DNA from 2 places in the Streptococcus sp. F2 genome. Region 2 is predicted to be linked to the other one. Evidence: predicted binding sites of a transcription regulator. Region 2 holds the regulator's gene; the other holds the start of a gene.
The links. The regulator Rex, encoded in region 2, represses fermentation and respiration genes when NADH is low (regulators of the CRP and FNR family bind a similar motif). The targets are predictions, from matches to a motif close to TTGTGAANTANTTCACAA.

Region 1: the regulator Rex is predicted to act here: its motif matches at 2,684-2,701, upstream of ACYTR8_RS07035 (formate/nitrite transporter family protein).

Annotation. Positions count from the first base shown of each region.
Region 1 covers NZ_JBWKAI010000020.1:5,769-13,222, forward strand. Annotated here, with positions in the region: gene ACYTR8_RS07015 (dihydroorotate oxidase) at 1-376, opposite strand, end outside; gene ACYTR8_RS07020 (phosphoglycerate mutase) at 616-1,311, shown strand; gene ACYTR8_RS07025 (transcription repressor NadR) at 1,421-1,942, shown strand; gene ACYTR8_RS07030 (hypothetical protein) at 2,044-2,586, shown strand; gene ACYTR8_RS07035 (formate/nitrite transporter family protein) at 2,713-3,483, shown strand; gene pbp2b (penicillin-binding protein PBP2B) at 3,590-5,644, shown strand; gene recR (recombination mediator RecR) at 5,656-6,252, shown strand; gene ACYTR8_RS07050 (D-alanine--D-alanine ligase) at 6,424-7,454, shown strand, end outside.
Region 2 covers NZ_JBWKAI010000006.1:51,809-59,262, forward strand. Annotated here, with positions in the region: gene ACYTR8_RS03400 (AI-2E family transporter) at 1-1,054, shown strand, start outside; gene radC (RadC family protein) at 1,102-1,782, shown strand; gene ACYTR8_RS03410 (gamma-glutamyl-gamma-aminobutyrate hydrolase family protein) at 1,733-2,479, opposite strand; gene ACYTR8_RS03415 (redox-sensing transcriptional repressor Rex) at 2,489-3,133, opposite strand; gene ACYTR8_RS03420 (DUF4649 family protein) at 3,309-3,521, opposite strand; gene ACYTR8_RS03425 (DUF1831 domain-containing protein) at 3,589-3,936, opposite strand; gene ACYTR8_RS03430 (cysteine desulfurase family protein) at 3,926-5,053, opposite strand; gene ACYTR8_RS03435 (ribose-phosphate diphosphokinase) at 5,050-6,030, opposite strand; gene ACYTR8_RS03440 (CYTH domain-containing protein) at 6,159-6,740, opposite strand; gene yjbM (GTP diphosphokinase) at 6,834-7,454, shown strand, end outside.

The sequences.
Region 1 (7,454 bases), on a different contig from region 2:
CCACTAGACCCTCATAATCTGAAGCCATGATGGCTTTTAAAATGGTTTCGGTTTCAGTAGGAGATAGCCCGACAACGGAGAGAAAATGAGGTTTATGTTGCCCGGTTTTGGCAAGATCACTGACAAAGTCTAAGTAGTAGCGAAAACCATTATTGGGGAGTCCCATCGAATTGATAGAACCGAGACTAGTATCTGCATAGCGGGGTTCAGGATTTCCTTGACGAGCTTCGAGCGTCCCTGTTTTGGTGACAAAGGAAGCGGCTTGAGACTTTTCAACCTCCATAAGCTCTTCTTTTGTCATGCAGTAAACGCCAGCAGCATTCATCAAACAGTTATCGAAAGAGAAATGACCAATTTGTGTAGCAGTAGAAACCATTATTTCCTCCATATTTTAGACAAATTTTTTCTATTCTACCACCGGATGTGAATAATAGCAAGATATTTTTTGAAAAAAATCCTTTTTATTAATAAATTTCCGAACAATGAATGTTTTCATGATATTCACAATAGGATTTTCAATAAAAGAAGGAATTGACTAGCTTTTTTACCCTATTTCTTGTAAAATAGAAGTTGTAAAAAGGTAGCAACCTTTAAATTAAAAGGAGATATTAACTAATGGTAAAATTGGTTTTCGCTCGCCACGGTGAGTCAGAATGGAACAAAGCTAACCTCTTCACTGGTTGGGCAGATGTTGATCTTTCAGAAAAAGGAACACAACAAGCAATTGATGCTGGTAAATTGATCAAAGAAGCAGGCATTGAATTTGACCTTGCATTCACTTCTGTATTAACACGTGCAATTAAAACAACTAACCTTGCTCTTGAAAATGCTGGTCAATTGTGGGTACCAACTGAAAAATCATGGCGTTTGAACGAGCGTCACTATGGTGCTTTAACTGGTAAAAACAAAGCAGAAGCTGCTGAACAATTTGGTGATGAGCAAGTTCACATTTGGCGTCGTTCATACGATGTTTTACCACCAGCTATGGATAAAAATGACGAGTATTCAGCACACAATGATCGTCGTTATGCTGATCTTGATCCAGCTCTTATCCCAGATGCTGAAAACTTAAAAGTAACCCTTGAACGCGCAATGCCTTATTGGGAAGAAAAAATTGCTCCAGCTCTTCTTGACGGCAAAAACGTCTTTGTTGGTGCACACGGTAACTCAATCCGCGCTCTTGTTAAACACATTAAAGGTCTTTCTGATGACGAAATCATGGATGTGGAAATTCCAAACTTCCCACCACTTGTTTTCGAATTGGATGAAAAACTTAACATTGTTAAAGAATACTACCTCGGTGGTGAATAATTGTGAAACCAGACTTTGGTCTGGTTTTTTCTTGTCTTACTTATGAGAGACAGGAGTTTCTTCTGAAAAATGTGGTATGATAGAACTAACTTGAAAAAAAGGATAGATTATGAAAGCAGAAGAACGTCGTCAAAAAATTATTGAGTACTTAACTGGCGAACAAGAGGCCTTGTCCGCTACTTATTTGGCTAAGTTGCTAGGTGTTAGTCGCCAAGTCATTGTTGGAGATGTCGCCTTACTTCGTGCCCAACAAATTGATATCATTTCAACTCCTAAAGGCTATATCATGTCAACAGCTCTGTTTAGTCACCAATTTTGTGCCCGCATTGTCTGTCAACACGGTTTGGCAGAGACAGAAAAAGAATTGCAAATCATTTTAGCGCATCAGGGAATTATTACTACTGTTGAAGTAGAACATCCTATTTATGGCATGATTACAGCCCCCTTGAATATAAAAAGTCAGTCTGATGTGACTAACTTTATGAAAAAACTAAACCACTCTAATGCTGAATTGCTATCATCTTTGACAGAAGGGTTGCACAGCCATTTGATTTCCTGCCCGAGTCAAGAAGCTTTTGAAGCAATGTCCCAAGATTTAGAAGCAGCGGGCATTCTATATACTGGTCGGTAGAGAGTCCAAAGAATAAATAGCAATCGGAACAGCGGATTGCTTTATAGGTGTCTTGACACTTGTAAACCAATGCGTTATACTATCTCTTAAAAGGAGATATAATGACTAAAAAACCAACACAATTAATTGCCTATGTTTCGATCTTAGTTGCTTTTGCTATTTTAATTCCAATGATTATGCCTCTTAAGCTGATTATCGGCCCAGCCTCTTTCACACTGGCTAGTCATGTTCCCTTATTTCTAGCTGTTTTCATATCTGTTCCTGTGGCTCTTTTTGTAGCCCTTGGAACGGGGCTAGGTTTTTTATTGGCTGGCTTTCCCCTTATTATTGTCTTGAGAGCTTTTTCGCACCTTTTGTTTGCTGTCTTGGCAGCTTGGTGGTTGAGCAAATCCCCTCAAACGATTAAATCTCCACTCAAAACCTTATGGTTTGCCTTTTTAGTCAATGTTCTTCATGGATTGACTGAATTTGTGGTTGTCTATGCTATGACAGCAACAACTGCAACCTCTTTATCCTATTTTTGGTCAATGTTTGGCCTGATTGGTGTGGGGTCTCTGATTCATGGCATGGTAGATTTTTATCTTGCTTTAGCTCTCTGGAGATTTTTAGCTGCTGAATTAGACTTATCCATTGCAAAACCTTAGCTAGGTAGTCTTGATGGCTCCTCCATCTATAAAACTGGCCCTTTCACTATGGAAGGGCTTGCATTTTTTTAAAAAATTGATATACTAAAAAGTGCATTTGTGAATACGATAACAAAAGGAGATGTAATGAAAACACCAGAACAGATTTTAGCATCAACAATTCATATTGGCGAGCATAAGATTAGTAAGCCATTTCTTGCCAAGTCTATTTTAGGCTTTATTGGAGGCGCAATGATTAGTTTAGGCTACTTGCTCTACGTTAGGATTGCTGCTAGTGGTTTAGAGACATTTGGAGCTTTCTCGAGTGTTCTGGGGGCCTGTGCATTTCCAATTGGATTGATTATTATCTTGATGGCTGGTGGAGAATTAATTACAGGAAACATGATGGCTGTTTCAGCGGCCTTTTTCGCCAAAAAGATTAAAGCCAAGGACTTGATAAACAACTGGCTCATCATTACCTTATTTAATGTTATTGGTGCGGTATTTGTAGCCTTTGTTTTTGGGCATTTTTTAGGATTGACCTCGGCAGGAATTTTTAAAGAAGAAGTGATAGAAGTGGCTCATGCTAAGATAGCCGCAACACCTTTACAAGCCGTTGTATCAGGGATTGGTTGCAACTGGTTTGTGGGTCTTGCTTTATGGTTATGTTATGGCGCAAGTGATGCTACGGGTAAACTCCTTGGTACTTGGTTCCCTGTTATGACCTTTGTAGCACTTGGTTTTCAGCATAGTGTGGCAAACGCTTTTGTCATTCCAGCAGCAATTTTTGAAGGTGGAGCAACTTGGTTGGACTTTATCCTTAACTTTACCTTTGTCTATGCTGGTAATATTATTGGCGGAGCTATTTTTGTGAGTCTCTTTTATTTCAAAGCTTACTATCATCCTGAGAAAGCATAAGTTCAGATAAAATTTTTAGACTGGGAAGACTTTATTCCCGGTCTTCTTTTTATAATTTGTGATAAAATAAGAAGCGAAGTTTAAAAAGGAGGAGCAGAAGAACACAATGGCATCACTCATTACTAAAAATAAAGCAAGTATTCCGAGACGACTTCATCTCCTTTTTTTGATTATTGTCTTATTATTTGTCGGACTGATTTTACGGTTGGCCTACATGCAAATTTACACGACCTCTTTTTACGTGAGTAAGCTAAAATCTTCTACCGTTTATAAGGTTAAAGTGGCTCAACCTCGTGGGAAAATTTTTGATTTTAGTGGCAAACCCCTTGTCTCAAATACCATAAAAGATGTGGTTACTTACACCAGAAGTCCAAAAGCCAGTGCTAACGAACTGAAAGTTCTAGCTAGGCATCTGGCAAGTTATGTTTCGTACCCAGAAGCTAGCGTGACAAGCCGAGCTAAAAAAGATTTTTATTTGGCTGATCCAGATGTGTATGCCAAAATTGTTAAGAGACTTCCTAAAAAGGCTGTTCTAGACAGGTTTGGCAATCGCTTAACGGAAGCGACGATTTATGCCAATGCTGTTGCTTCTGTAAAAGAAAGTGACCTTCACTACTCAGATGAGGACTTGAAAACCATTGCTATTTTTAATCAAATGAATGGAGCGGCTGTTTTTACAACGGTTAATTTAAGAACCAATCCCTTAAATGAAGAAATTATTAAGAATATTCGGGCTAATCAAACAACATTACCAGGTATTGCTATTGGGACCGATTGGGAACGACAGGTTGCCAATACAAGCTTAACAGCCCTTATAGGAAAAGTATCTAGTGAGGAAGCTGGTCTTCCTAAAGAAGAAGTTAATCAGTACCTCAAAAAAGGGTATGCTATGAATGACCGTGTGGGGACTTCCTACCTTGAAAAACAATACGAATCCGTTCTTCAAGGGAACCACGTGATTAAAGAAATCAAGACTAATAAGGCAGGCAAAATCCTCTCTGAACAGCAACTTGATAAGGGAGAGCCAGGTAAGAATATCAAATTAACGATTCCTTTGGACTATCAGCAAGGCGTAGATGACATCATAAGGCGGTATTATGAGGTTGAAGTGGCCAGTGGTCAAGCGGATTATTCTGAAGGAATCTATGCTGTTGCGCTGAATCCAAAAACAGGAGCAGTTTTAGCTATGTCAGGCTTATCTTATAACAAGGAGACAGGTCAAGTGGATAGTGATGCTTTGGGAACTATTACCGACGTGTTTACCCCCGGTTCTGTTGTTAAAGGAGCTACTCTGGCAGCAGGTTGGCAGGCAGGAGCCATTGAGGGAAATGAGGTTCTTACGGACCAATCGATTCAATTTGGAGATTCTAAACCTATTAATTCTTGGTTTACAGCTGGACAGCTGCCAATCACTGCTAGCCAAGCTTTAGAATATTCTTCAAATACCTACATGGTAAAGTTGACCCTGAAAATGATGGGCCAAGAGTATTATCCGGGCATGTCTTTAACAAGTTCTGGAATGTCAGAAACCATGTCAGCGTTGCGAAAGGCCTACGCGGAATTTGGCATGGGTGTGCCAACAGGAATTGATTTGCCTGGAGAATCTAGAGGTTATTTAACGGACAATTACACCATTTCAAATGTTCTAAGCGAATCTTTTGGTCAGTTTGATAACTACACGACAATGCAGTTAGCGCAATATGTAGCCACTATTGCTAATGGTGGTAATCGGGTTGCCCCACATATTGTTGAGGGTATTTACCAAGATGATGGCAGCCAAGGACCAGGGCAGTTAAGTCAGGCAATTGAAACCAGCTTACTGAACAAAGTTCATTTATCAGGAGACCAATTGGCGATTATTCAAGATGGTTTTTATCAGGTGGTGAATAGTGGCAGTGGTTATGCCACAGGTCGAGAATTATCAGGTGGACCAGTTAGTATCAGCGCTAAAACAGGAACAGCTGAAACCTATGTTAAGGATAAAACAGGGCAACCTTTAGCAACTTACAATTTAAATGTTGTAGCCTATGGACCAAGTGATGACGCTGACATCGCTGTTGCAGTAATGTATCCACATGCGACCAATTCACTGGCTAAGGCACAGCAATTAATTGCTAAAGAAATGATAACACTATATATGACAATGTACGGAAACCAATAAAGGAGAATTGAGTGTTTTACCCAACCCCTATTGCAAAATTAATCGAAAGTTATTCCAAGCTCCCAGGAATTGGGGTAAAAACGGCAACCAGACTTGCCTTTTACACAATTGGGATGTCTGACGAGGATGTCAATGACTTTGCTAAAAATTTATTGGCAGCTAAAAGAGAATTAACCTATTGTTCCATTTGTGGCAACCTGACAGATGATGATCCTTGTTCTATCTGCACAGATACAAGTCGTGACCAGACAACGATTCTTGTGGTGGAAGATGCTAAAGATGTTTCTGCTATGGAAAAAATTCAAGAGTATCATGGTTATTACCATGTGCTGCATGGTTTAATTTCACCGATGAATGGTGTTGGTCCGGATGATATCAATCTAAAAAGTTTAATTACCCGTTTAATGGACGGTAAAGTGACTGAAGTTATCGTAGCGACCAATGCCACAGCTGATGGCGAAGCAACATCTATGTATATTTCACGGGTCTTGAAACCAGCAGGAATCAAAGTTACCCGCTTAGCAAGAGGGCTCGCAGTGGGGTCAGATATTGAATACGCAGATGAAGTCACCTTGTTAAGAGCTATTGAAAACCGCACAGAACTTTAAGTGCTGGCAGAAAAAGGCATTTTTGCTTCGTAAAAGCCTCAAGAGGTCAAGAGGTTTTAAAGATTACCTCAAGTAACTTCAACAGAGATAACTATTATCAGAAGATTTTGAAAAGCCTCCTCCTTTTTGCTATAATAAGGAGACATTTAATTCAGTTAGGAAAGGTTAGCTATGTCTAAACAAACGTTAGTTCTATTATACGGAGGCCGATCAGCAGAACGTGAAGTCTCAGTGCTTTCAGCAGAGAGCGTGATGCGAGCAGTTAACTATGATAAGTTTTTGGTGAAAACTTATTTTATCAGTCAGACAGGCCAATTCATCAAAACCCAAGAATTTTCAGAAAAGCCAGCAGCCACAGAACGCTTGATGACCAATAGTACGATTCAGTATGAGCAGCAGATTAAGCCAAGCGATATCTATGAAGAAGATGCCGTTGTTTTTCCAGTTTTACATGGACCTATGGGAGAAGACGGCTCTATTCAAGGTTTTTTGGAAGTGTTACGAATGCCTTATGTAGGGACTAACATTCTCTCATCCAGTGTGGCTATGGATAAAATCACCACAAAACGTGTCTTAGAGTCGTCAGATATTCCTCAGGTGGCTTATACTGTTTATATTGATGGGCAGGACTTAGAAGCTTGTTTGACAGAGACGCTAGCTACCTTAGCCTTTCCTATTTTTGTGAAGCCAGCTAATATGGGCTCTTCAGTAGGTATTTCTAAAGCCCAAACAAAAGAGGAATTAAAAGAGGCTATTCAATTAGCACTGACCTATGATAGCCGTGTCTTAATTGAACAAGGTGTGGTTGCAAGAGAAATCGAAGTTGGTCTTCTTGGCAATACAGAGGTCAAGTCAACCTTACCTGGCGAAGTCGTTAAGGATGTTGATTTTTACGACTATAAGGCTAAATACATCGATAACAAAATTACCATGGCTATTCCTGCCGAAATTGATCAGGATACGATGACTAAGATGCGCACTTATGCTGAATCTGCCTTTAAAGCTTTGGGAGGCTGTGGCTTGTCTCGTTGTGACTTTTTCTTAAGTCAAGATGGACAGATTTACCTCAACGAACTAAACACTATGCCAGGCTTTACTCAATGGTCTATGTATCCCCTTTTATGGGAAAATATGGGATTGGCTTATTCTGATTTGATAGAGGAACTGGTCACATTAGCGCAAGAAATGTTTGATCAGCGCGA
Region 2 (7,454 bases):
GGAAAATGGAACTGATATTGTAAGAACTATTTATAAAACAAGTCTCCCCTTTCTCTATGGAGCAGCAGGAGCTTATATTGTTAATATTGTCATGAGTGCTTATGAAAAAGCATATGTCTACGCTTTTAAAGGAAGTCCCCTCGTTTTAAAAGTTAAGCGAGGCATCTGTATGTTGCTAGCTTATCTGACCTTTTTTATTTTAATCACTTGGATTATCTCAATTGTCATCCCAGATTTAATTGCTAGCATCAGCACCTTAACAAAATTTGATACACCATCTATTAAAGAAGTGGTTAATCAGTTAGAACATAATAAATTATTAGCACGTGTCATCAAATATATTGGTGGTGATGCCAAACTAACACAAACCATTACGAGTTATAGTCAACAATTATTAAAACAATTTATCGGTGTCCTAACGAATATCTTGACGTCAGTAACGGTTATCGCATCTGCAATTATCAACCTTTTCATCAGTTTTGTCTTTTCACTCTATGTCCTGGCCAACAAAGAGAGTCTTTGTCGTCAAGGAAATACCTTGGTGGATACTTATACTGGTAAATATGCTCAGCGTATTCATTATCTAGTTGATTTATTACACCATCGTTTTCATGGTTTCTTTGTCAGCCAGACCTTAGAAGCTATGATTTTAGGGACGCTCACAACGACGGGAATGTTTTTACTACAATTACCATTTGCCGGAACTATTGGGGTATTAGTGGCCTTCACTGCATTAATTCCAGTTGTCGGAGCTTCCATTGGTGCAGCAATTGGTTTTGTTTTAATCATGACCCAATCCATGTCGCAAGCGATTGTGTTTATTGTGTTTTTAATTATTTTACAACAAATTGAAGGAAATTTTATCTATCCAAGAGTGGTGGGAGGTTCCATTGGTCTGCCAGCAATGTGGGTGTTAATGGCCATTACTATTGGAGCTTCCCTAAGAGGAATTGTTGGGATGATTATCGCCGTCCCTTTAGCAGCAACTCTCTATCAAGTCATTAAGGATAACATCCAGAAAAAACAAGCCATTCAAAAAAAACAGGTTTCTTAATAAGAAACTTGTTTTTTTATCGAATAAATAGATAGGGAGGTAGTGAGATGTATTCGATCAAATGCGATGATATAAAGCTGATGCCAAGAGAACGGTTAATGCGCATGGGGGCCGAAGCCTTAAGCAACCAAGAATTATTAGCCATTTTATTAAGGACAGGAAATAAAGAAAAACACGTTTTGGAATTATCTTCTTACCTGTTGTCACATTTAGAAAGCTTAGCAGATTTTAAAAAGCTGTCCCTGCAAGAATTACAAACCTTAGCGGGAATCGGTAAAGTTAAAGCAATTGAAATCAAAGCAATGATTGAATTGGCTGCTAGGATTCAAGCAACTGAGCAAACAATGTCTGAGAGGATTCTTTCGAGTGTTCAGATTGCAGAGAAGATGATGGCTGTTTTAGGCGATAAAAAGCAGGAGCATTTAGTGGTTCTGTATTTAGATAGTCAAAATCGCGTGATTGAAGAGAAAACGATTTTTATAGGGACAGTCAGACGTTCGATCGCAGAACCTAGAGAAATTTTATATTACGCTTGTAAAAATATGGCAACAAGTCTTATTGTGGTTCACAATCACCCATCAGGAAGTATTGACCCGAGTCCTAATGATTACGCTTTTACTGAAAAAATAAAACGATCATGTGAAGACCTAGGCATCATTTGCCTGGATCACATCATCGTTAGTTATCAATCTTATTATAGTTTCCGAGAAAAATCATCTCTTTTCTAGCTTCAAAGTCATTGACAAATAAATCAAAGAGTTGTAAATCTTCCTTGCGAAAACCTTGAAGCAACTCAGGATGCCATTGAACACCCAAAAAAGGAATAGCCTCGTTAGTAGAAACAACAGCTTCAATCGTTCCATCACGAGGGTCTCTTGCAATAACTTTTAAATCATCAGCTACCTTTTTCAGACTTTGATGATGAAAAGAATTAATGACAGTTTTCTTACCATAGATAGGATATAAAATGGAATCTTCATCCACAATCATTTCATGCGATAGAAAATCAGAAGGAGCATCTTGCCAATGGGAAGGGATATTCTGGTTTAAACTGCCACCTAAGGCAACGTTCATTAACTGAGTCCCACGACAGACGCCTAAAATAGGTTTTTTCTGGGCTATAGCTTCTTTAATGATGGCTAGTTCAAAGTGATCTCGTTCGGGTGAGAAATCATCAACAAAGGCAGCTTTTTCTTCTTGATAATATTTAGGGTCTACATTTTGTCCCCCAATCAAGATTATTTTATCGACCATGGACACATACACCTTAGCAGCTGATTCATCACCAATTGGTAGTAGAAGCGGTAAGCCACCTGCATCAGTAACTGCCTGGACAAAACCAGTAGGCGCATATGACCACGGCAGATTATCTAGAGCGATATTTAATCTTTGGTTTGCACTTATTCCAATAATGGGTTTGGACATTGTACCTCCTTAGTCAAGATGGTTTTGATTCATAAAATAGAGAAGGGTTTGCAATTCGCTAGTTAAATCAACGGATTGGACAATCACACCTTTTGGAACCTGTAAATGGACAGGAGCGAAACTTAGAATCCCTTTAATACCAGCTTCAATGAGTTGTTCGGATACTTCTTGAGCATAGATACTTGGCACAGTTAAGATAGCCGTTTCAATATCAGTATTGTCAAGTCGGTCTTTGATGGTTGAAATCCCATAAATTGGAATACCATCAGTGGTCTTGGTCCCTACAAGAGGGTTATCATCAGTATCAAATCCCATTGCAATCTGCATTTTATTACGGTCATGGAAACGGTAGTGTAAGAGTGCGCGACCAATGTTACCACATCCAACTAAAATCACGTTAGTAGTAGAGTGATCGTTAAGTAAATCAGCAAAGAAATTCATTAATTTGGTGACATCATAACCAAAGCCACGACGTCCTAATTCTCCAAAATAAGAAAAATCTCGACGAACAGTTGCCGAATCAATGCCCATAGCATCTGCAATTTGTTTAGAGCTTGCTTTTTCAACCTGATCAGCATGAAAACGTTTGAAAATGCGGTAATAGAGTGATAAGCGTTTTGCGGTCGCTTTTGGAATAGATTTATCAATAACCACTGTTTAACTCCTTATAGAATTGTCATTACATTTATCTTTCTTTATTGTAACAGAAAGTTTGTGAAAAATGCAACGTTTTGTTCATTATTTTGTGAAAGATTTCCTTTCATAGAAACCGTAACTGGTTTATAAGAAGATAAAAAAAGCTAAGAAAAAACTTCTTAGCTTTGCTATTTTAGTGAAGGCCTTGTTGCTCAAGGAAAAAGTAGAGGTTACCAAACTGTCCCTTATAATCTAGTTGCTGGCCATCTACCATTACCTTGTTAACAGGGAAATAATCTGCAATAGCAATTTGACAAGCTAATTGCGCCTGTTTATAGTCATCATAACTAGCGTAGGAAATCTGCTTTTCCTGTTTGTTATTGTTTAAATAGCTAATGTCAATCATTGTCTGTTACCTCCCTTTTTGATAGCACCATTATAGTACGTTGGGAAGAGAAATACAATTGATTAGCTTAGACTTTTGTTTTACTAAAAATATCACGTTCGACAAGGCTATCCATAAGGAAATAAAACTTGTCTTGAAGAATTTTATTATCTTCAGATTTAAAAATATTAACTAACCTAAGACCAGATTGATCCGTAATAGCGAGTTTAAAACCATCGAGTTCTTTATTTATCGTAATTTTTAAAGGAAAACCTTCTCCTGAATTAGGAACTTTTTCTAACAAGCGGGTTAACTGATAATGCCCCACCTTGGTTTGTGTAAAAGTAGTGTCTCTTAAAGTGTATTTTTTGACAGTTGGACTGATTTGGTAACGATAGTTACAGTCTTCTAAAGTAATTTCTTTTTCAAATGCCATCTGATTCTCCTAGAATTTTTCGTAAGGCTTGAGCCAATTGAGTGACTTCTTCGAAAGTATTTTGATCTGACAGGCTGATGCGAATGGATTCTGTTAGGCGATGAGACTCTTTGCCATAGTAAGCTGCAAGTACATGACTTGGCTCAACGGTTCCAGCTGTACAAGCAGATCCTGTCGACACTGCAAAACCAGCTAAGTCAAGTTGGGTTAGTAGGACTCCATTTTGATAGCCAGGAAAGCCAATGTTAATCACCTGTGGAAGAGAGCTTGAGCCTTGATTAAGGTAATAAGAGAGTCCCTCTAGTTGTTCCAACAAGTGATCTCGTAAAGAAGTGATATGATTGGTTGCTGACAGACAGTTAGTTAAAGCATCTTTTAGAGCTTGTGCCATCCCCACAATGCCTGGTAAGTTTTCAGTGCTAGCTCTGCGTTTATGTTCTTGTTCTCCCCCATGAAGCAGGGAGTCCATAATCATTCCTCTACTATAAAGGAATCCAATCCCCTTAGGACCGTGAAATTTATGAGCAGACGCTGATAAGAAATCAATCCCCAACTGCTCAGGAAAAATATCAAATTTTCCGATAGCTTGTACAGCATCTACGTGAAAAACCGCTTGATGGTCTCTAAGGAGGTTTCCAATCTCTTGAATAGGTAAGACATCACCTGTTTCATTATTAGCATACATCATACTTACTAAAATCGTATCATCTCGGAGCGCCTTTTTAACGTCAGCCAAATCAATTGTTCCATTTTGGCAAGGCAAATAAGTCACCTCGAATCCAAATCGGTCTTCAAGATAGGCCATAGTGTGAAGAACAGAATGGTGCTCAATAGCAGTTGTGATGAGGTGCTTACCCTTATTTTGATTAGCCAAGGCGTAGCCTTTAATAGCTGTATTGTTGCTTTCTGTCCCCCCAGAAGTGAAAGTAATGTGGCGAGCATTAACGTCTAAGAGATTGGCGATTGTTTGGCGAGATTCTCTGAGAGTTTTGCTTGCTTGGCGTCCGTAAGAGTGAATACTAGAAGGATTGCCAAAAACATCTGTCATCGTCTCTGTCATTACTGTGATGACAGAGGGACTAAGTGGGGTAGTAGCAGCGTTGTCAAAATAAATCATGCGTCATGTTTACCTTTGGGTTTATAGGAGAAAAGAGGACTCAATGGTTTTCTTTCGTGAATTCGGATGATTGCTTCTGCAATCAAGTCGCTAGCACTAAGGTAAGTGACATTTTCTGGGACACGGTTTTTGGTCTTAACAGAATCTGTAACGATAATTTCTTTAATCGGAGCAGTTTCCAAAACATCAGCAGCACCACCCGCAAACAATCCGTGACTAGCAACGGCGTAAATGTCAGTTGCACCTGCTCGTTCAAGGATCTTAGCAGCTTCTGCAAAAGTTTTTCCAGTGTTAAGAATATCATCAATCAAAATAGCTTTTTTACCAGAAACATCACCGATAACATAGCCCTCTTCACGCTCTGAGTCATCCTGTGCGTAGTCAATAATAGCAATTGGAGAATCCAGATACTCTGCTAAGCTTCTAGCACGTTTAATGCCAGAATTTTTTGGGCTCACTACAACAGTATCGGCACCTGCCAAGCCAAGTTGGCTGTAATGCTCTGCAAACAATGGCACTGTGAAAAGATTATCCACTGGAATATCAAAGAAGCCCTGTACTTGAACGGCATGCAAGTCAAGTGTGACAACGCGGTCAATACCAGCTTTGGTTAGCATGTTAGCAACTAATTTAGCTGTGATAGGTTCACGAGATTTAGCTACGCGATCTTGGCGTGAGTATCCAAAATAAGGTAAAACAATATTGACAGTGTTGGCGCTAGCACGTTTACAAGCATCAATCATGATGAGTAATTCCCAAAGGTTATCATTGACAGGAAAACTAGTGGATTGAATGATGTAAAGATCATCGCCACGAACTGTTTCTTCAATGTTAATCATAATTTCCCCATCAGAGAATTGGCGGGAAGAAATTTTCCCAAGAGGAATTCCAGATGCTTTCGAAATTTTCTCGGCAATCGGGAGATTTGATGTGAGTGAGAACAGTTTGATTTGCTTGTCAGCATATCGTTCAGTCATGATAAATTTAGCTCCTTCATTTCAACAAGTAGAATAAACAGGAAGAAATTCCAAGTTTTATTCAAAGTGATTCATTAACATTACTATTTTAACAAAAAAACAGAAAAATTTCAGTCTTTCTGTTGCTTTTATCTGCTATTTCTAGGATTCTTCAAGGTTTTGCTAAAACGCGCAACTTTGCTTTTAGCATACTTAAAGGCAATCTGATGTTGGGTTAAAAAAAGATCAAAATCGATTTTTCCTTTGATTGGATCAGTAACTTCTAACTCTAATTCATAGTCTTTAGTATTGGCATACTGATTGTAATCCAAAGCCATTTTCCCAATTGGGGTATCGCTTTCTCTCCGAATAGTTGTCAAATGTCCAAACGTTTTAAGAGCCTCTAAATCAATCCCAATAGAAGTGATTATGTCAAGAGCTGGCGACTCTGGCAAGTGCCCATGCTTAATCATGTCTTTTGCTTGCTCAAGAGTAAGGGGGAGATTGTATTCACGGTTACCAACTTTTTCAGGAACTTTCAAGGTTAGTTCGGCACTATTTGTAAAGGTACGAATGCGCAGTGACATCTTATTAGCTTTTAAATCAAACCCCTCGGTGTCGATGTAATAATTAGTCTGTGTCACTGGAGCTACATGACTCATTTGAGAAAGGAGACGATTGTATTCATCTTTGGTTAATAAGGTTTTGTATTCAATTTCTAGGTTGGTCATGGGAAATTCCTTTTAAACTTAATTTGTGCTATAATAAATTGTTATTTCAATTTTATATTAATATCCTAGCTTTGACAAGAAAGGAGAAAACAGGTGGCTTTAGATTGGGAAGAATTCTTAGACCCTTACATTCAAACCGTTGGTGAATTAAAAATTAAATTGCGTGGTATTCGCAAGCAATTTCGTAAGCAAAATCGTTATTCCCCTATTGAGTTTGTAACAGGACGGGTGAAATCAGTTGAAAGCATCAAAGAAAAAATGGTCCTGCGTGGGGTTCTTGAAGAAAATATAGCGCAAGACATCCAAGATATTGCCGGTCTCCGTATTATGGTGCAATTTGTAGATGATGTTGAAGAGGTTTTAGCTTTGCTACGTCAGCGGCAAGACATGACAATTGTCTATGAACGAGATTACATTCGCAATATGAAATCCAGTGGCTACAGGTCTTACCATGTGGTTGTTGAGTATCCTGTTGATACCATTGAAGGTCAAAAAAAGGTTCTAGCTGAAATTCAAATCCGTACTTTAGCGATGAATTTTTGGGCAACGATTGAACATTCGTTGAACTATAAATATGGCGGAGATTTCCCAGAAGAAATCAAAAAACGACTTGAAGTGACCGCAAAAATTGCCTTAGAATTAGACGAAGAAATGCGTAAAATTCGAGAAGATATTCGGGAGGCTCAATTATTGTTTGACCCCGTGACACGAAAT